2 regions of the Methylobacterium sp. NMS14P genome follow, and region 2 is predicted to be linked to the other one. Evidence: predicted binding sites of a transcription regulator. Region 2 holds the regulator's gene; the other holds the start of a gene.
The links. Region 2 encodes PhoB, which activates phosphate uptake and scavenging genes when phosphate is short. Its sites were predicted from a motif close to TGTCATNNANCTGTCAT; they were not measured.
Positions count from the first base shown of each region.

Region 1: a site for PhoB is predicted at 1,362-1,378, ahead of phnC (phosphonate ABC transporter ATP-binding protein). Genes of this name have one in related genera too.

Region 1 covers NZ_CP087106.1:4,315,091-4,317,478, reverse strand. Annotated here, with positions in the region: gene LOK46_RS20450 (DUF1045 domain-containing protein) at 7-693, shown strand; gene LOK46_RS20445 (DapH/DapD/GlmU-related protein) at 686-1,306, shown strand; gene phnC (phosphonate ABC transporter ATP-binding protein) at 1,422-2,270, shown strand; gene phnD (phosphonate ABC transporter substrate-binding protein) at 2,376-2,388, shown strand, end outside.
Region 2 covers NZ_CP087106.1:2,642,453-2,644,840, forward strand. Annotated here, with positions in the region: gene LOK46_RS12590 (protein-disulfide reductase DsbD family protein) at 1-680, shown strand, start outside; gene phoB (phosphate regulon transcriptional regulator PhoB) at 852-1,547, opposite strand; gene phoU (phosphate signaling complex protein PhoU) at 1,677-2,388, opposite strand, start outside.

The sequences.
Region 1 (2,388 bases), 1.7 Mb from region 2:
CCTGACGTGTCGCGCCGCTACGCCCTCTACTGGCTGCCCGCCCCGGATTCGCGCCTCGAAGCCTTCGGCCGGGCGATCCTGGGCACCGACAACGTCTCCGGGCTGCCGGTCCCGCACCCGGAGGGTCTCGGCGATCTCGCACCCGTCACGGCGGGCGCGCGGGTCTACGGGTTCCACGCCACCCTCAAGGCGCCGCTGCGCCTCGCCCCGGGCACCGGGGAGGCCGACCTCGTCGCCGCGGCCCGCGCCCTCGCGGCCGCGCACCCGCCGGTGGCGATGGGCCCGCTCCGGGTCGCCGCCCTCGGGCCGTTCCTCGCCCTGGTACCGGAGGCCCCGCCGCCGGAACTCGGGCTCCTCGCCGCCGAGTGCGTCGCCGCCCTCGACCCGTTCCGGGCGCCGCTCACCGAGGCCGAGCGCGCCAAGCGCCGCCCGGAGCGCCTCGACCCGCGCGGCCGCGCGCTGCTCGACCGCTGGGGCTACCCGTACGTGTTCGAGGCCTTCCGCTTCCACATGACCCTGACCGACGCCCTGCCGGAGGCGGAGCGCGACCGCTGGCACCGGCGCCTGTCCGAGGCCTACGCCGCCGCCGGACCGGAGCCCCTGCGGATCGACGCCGTCAGCCTCCTGACCCAGGACGGGTCGGGGCCGTTCCGGCTCCTGGCGCGCCTGCCCTTCGGAGATGCCCGTGGTTGACCGTCCCCTCGGCCTCGAACCGGCGCTCGATCCGAGCGCCCGGGTCGTCGACAGCCGCCTCGGCCGCTACACCGAGGTCGGCGCCCGCACCCGCCTCACCGAGACCGTCCTCGACGACTATTCCTACATCGGCCAGGACGGCGAGGTCATCTACACCGCGATCGGCAAGTTCTGCTCGATCGCCGCCGGCGTGCGGATCAATCCCGGCAACCACCCGATGGAGCGCGCCTCCCAGGCGCACTTCACCTACCGGGCGCGCGCCTACTGGCCGGAGGAATCGGACGAGCCCGCCTTCTTCGACCGGCGCCGGGCGAGCCCGGTCTCGATCGGCCACGATGTCTGGATCGGTCACGGCGCGGTCGTCCTCCCCGGGCGCACCGTCGGCACCGGCGCCGTGGTGGGGGCGGGCGCCATCGTCACCCGCGACGTGGAGCCCTACACGATCGTCGTCGGCAATCCCGCCAAGCCGGTCCGGCACCGCTTCCCCGAAGCGATCGCCGCCCGCCTGATGCGCCTCGCCTGGTGGGACTGGGACCACGAGCGCCTGCGCCGGGCGCTGCCGGATTTCCGCGGTCTGCCGATCGAAGCATTCCTGGAGCGCCACGAAGATTAAGTCGGCTATCGATAAAACCGAGATGCTGCGCCGGCAAATATAATCGTCTCGAATACGTCATCCAATCGTCGTCAAACCGGCGTCTACGTGCGGCCATTCCGCGGCGGATGGTTGCATGCTGGTTATCGAGGATCTCACGCGCCAGTACGGCGACCGGCGCGCCGTCGACGGCGTGTCGCTCCGGATCGAGCCCGGCAGCTTCGTCGGGGTGATCGGCCGGTCGGGCGCCGGCAAGTCCACGCTGCTGCGCCTTATCAACCGGCTGGCGGATCCGAGTTCGGGGCGCATCCTCCACGACGGCCGCGAGGTGACGACCCTGCGCGGCCGCCCGCTGCGCGAGTGGCGCACCCGCTGCGCCATGATCTTCCAGCAGTTCAACCTCGTCGGCCGGCTCGACGTCATGACCAACGTGCTGATGGGGCGCCTCAGCCACGTGCCGACCCACCGCTCCCTGCTCCGGCAATGGTCCGCCGAGGACCGGGCCATGGCCCTCGCCGCCCTGGAGAGCTTCGACATGGGCGAGTTCGCCGGCCAGCGGGCCGACGGCCTGTCGGGCGGGCAGCAGCAGCGCGTCGCCATCGCCCGCGCCCTCGTGCAGGAGCCCGAGATCCTGCTCGCCGACGAGCCGGTCGCCTCCCTCGACCCGCGCAACACCCGGCTCGTGATGGACGCGCTCGCCGACGTGAACCGGCGCTACGGCATCACGGTGCTGTGCAACCTGCACTCCCTCGACCTCGCCCGCGCCTACTGCGACCGCCTCGTCGGCCTCGCGGCCGGGCGGGTCGTGTTCGAGGGCGGCCCCTTCGACCTCACCGAGGACGTGGCGCGCCGGCTCTACGGCCTGGAGGCCGGCGAGGTGCTGGACGATTCCGCGCAGCGCGAGGCGGAGCAGCGGGCCGCGATGCCGGGCCGGCCCGGTCTCGTGCCGGCGCGGCCGGTCCGCGAGGCCGCCCTCGGCGCCTGATCCGGGCCTCGGGCCCCAACAGAAGCCGCCAACGAACGCCGCTTTGGAAACGCCCGACCGGCCTCCGGCCGGCCGAACCTCGCCGACGCCACGAAGGACGACCCGATGATCACCCGAC
Region 2 (2,388 bases):
CGCTGCCGCGGCCGGGCGCCTGGATGGAGACCCTCAAGCAGGTCCTGGCCTTCCCGGTCTACGCCACCGTGGCGTGGCTGATCTGGGTGCTGGCGCAGCAGGTCGACCCGCGCGGGCTGCTGGCGGCGCTGATCGGCCTCGTCCTCGTGGGCTTCGCCGCCTGGGCCTGGGAGCACGGCCGCGCCGCCCCGCCCCGGGCCGGCCGGATCGCGCAGGCCGCCGCGGCGCTGGCGCTGGCCGCCGTCGGGGCCCTCGCCGTCACCCTGCCCCGGGACCGCGCCGCGCCGGCCGCGCAGGCCGCCGCCGACGGGGTCGAGCCGTTCACGCAGGCGCGCCTCGACGCCCTGGTCGACGCGCACCGCCCCGTCTTCGTGGACATGACCGCCGCCTGGTGCATCACCTGCGCGGTCAACGAGGCGACCTCGCTCAACACCAGGGCGGTGCGGGCCGCGATGGCCGAGCGCGGCGTGACCTACATGAAGGGCGACTGGACCAACCAGAACCCCGAGATCACCCGCCTCCTCGAGAAGCACGGGCGGAGCGGCGTCCCGCTCTACCTGCTCTACACCGGGACGGGAGAGCCCCAGGTGCTCCCGCAGATCCTGACCGAGGGGACGGTGCTGGCGGCGCTGGAGGCGGTGCCGGCCGCCGCGGGCCGGAGCGCGGCGCTGGCGCGCTGAGTCCCTGAGGGGGGACGCTGAATATCGGCGCGCCCGTCCCACCGTCATCGCGAGCGAAGCAACCCAGCAGCGCCACGCTCACCGGCGTCCCGCCGCCCCGGGTCGCTTCGCCGCGCTCGCGATGACGGCGCGCCGGAGCGATGTCCTATCCGGACGGCCCGTGAGGCCGCCTCAGGCCTCGAGCGAGAAGGTCTCGTCGAAGGCGTAGCCCGAGCCGCGGACCGTGCGGATCGGGTCGGTCTGTCGCGGGCCGTTCAGCGCCTTGCGCAGCCGCCCGACATGGACGTCGACGGTACGCTCGTCGATGTAGACGTCGTGGCCCCAGACCCCGTCGAGGAGCTGCTCGCGGGAGAAGACCCGGCCCGGCGCCAGCATCAGGAACTCCAGGAGCCGGAACTCCGTCGGGCCCAGATGCAGCTCCTCGCCGCCGCGGCGGACGCGGTGGCCGGTGCGGTCGAGCTCCAGGTCGCCCGCCGCCAGCCGGTCCGAGACGTGGGCGGGCTTGGCCCGGCGCAGCAGCGCGCGGATCCGGGCGAGCAGCTCCGGGACGGAGAACGGCTTGACGATGTAGTCGTCGGCGCCCGTGCCGAGACCGCGGACGCGGTCGCCCTCCTCGCCCCGGGCGGTGAGCATGATCACCGGCAGGCGCTCGGTCTCGCGGCGCGCCCGGATCCGGCGGCACAGCTCGATCCCCGAGAGGCCGGGCAGCATCCAGTCGAGCAGGACGAGGTCCGGGATCCGCTCCGCCAGGAGCAGCTCGGCGTCGTCGCCGCGCGCCGCCGAGTCCACCAGGAAGCCCTCGGCCTCCAGGTTGTAGCGCAGCAGCGTGGTCAGGGCCTCCTCGTCCTCGACGATCAGGACTTGCATGCTCACGTTCGAAGACTCGTTCTACCGGCGGTCCCGCGGAAGGTGCAGGAGGCGCCGCCCTGCCTCAACCTGCACGGAGAGTGACCCCGGCCGCGCCCACAGGAAGGCGCGGGAGCCGGGGTCGGGGGCTCACGGCGCCTGGATGCCGTCCACCGTCGCGTAGTTGGACGCGTCGTTCTTCGGCCGGTCACCCGCCAGGGTCTCGCCCGTGGCGAGGTAGTGGATCGTCTCGGCGATGTTGGTGGTGTGGTCGCCGATGCGCTCGACGTTCTTGGCGCAGAACAGGAGATGCGTGCAGAACGAGATGTTGCGCGGATCCTCCATCATGTAGGTCAGCAGCTCGCGGAACAGCGAATTGTACAGGGCGTCGATCTCGCCGTCGCGCTCCCAGACGTCGTGGGCCGCCTTGACGTCGCGGCTCGCGTAGGCGTCGAGCACGTCCTTGAGCTGGGCCTCGGCGAGGTCGCTCATGTGCCGCACGCCGAGCACGATCTTCTGGGCCGGCGCCTGGTCGGAGATCGCCACCACGCGCTTGGCGACGTTCTTGGCGAGGTCGCCGATCCGCTCGAGGTCGCCGGAGACGCGGATCGCCGAGATGGTCTCGCGCAGGTCGATCGCCAGGGGCTGGCGCCGGGCGATCAGCAGCACGGCGCGCTCCTCGATGTCCCGCTGCAGCGCGTCGAGGCGCTTGTCGGCGAGGATCACCGCCTGGGCGAGCGTGTCGTCCCGGCGCACGAGGGCGTCGGTCGCCTCCGCGGTCATCTTCTCGGCCACGCCGCCCATCTCCGAGATCGAGCGACGCAGGTTCTCCAGGTCGGTGTCGTAGGAGGTGACGATATGG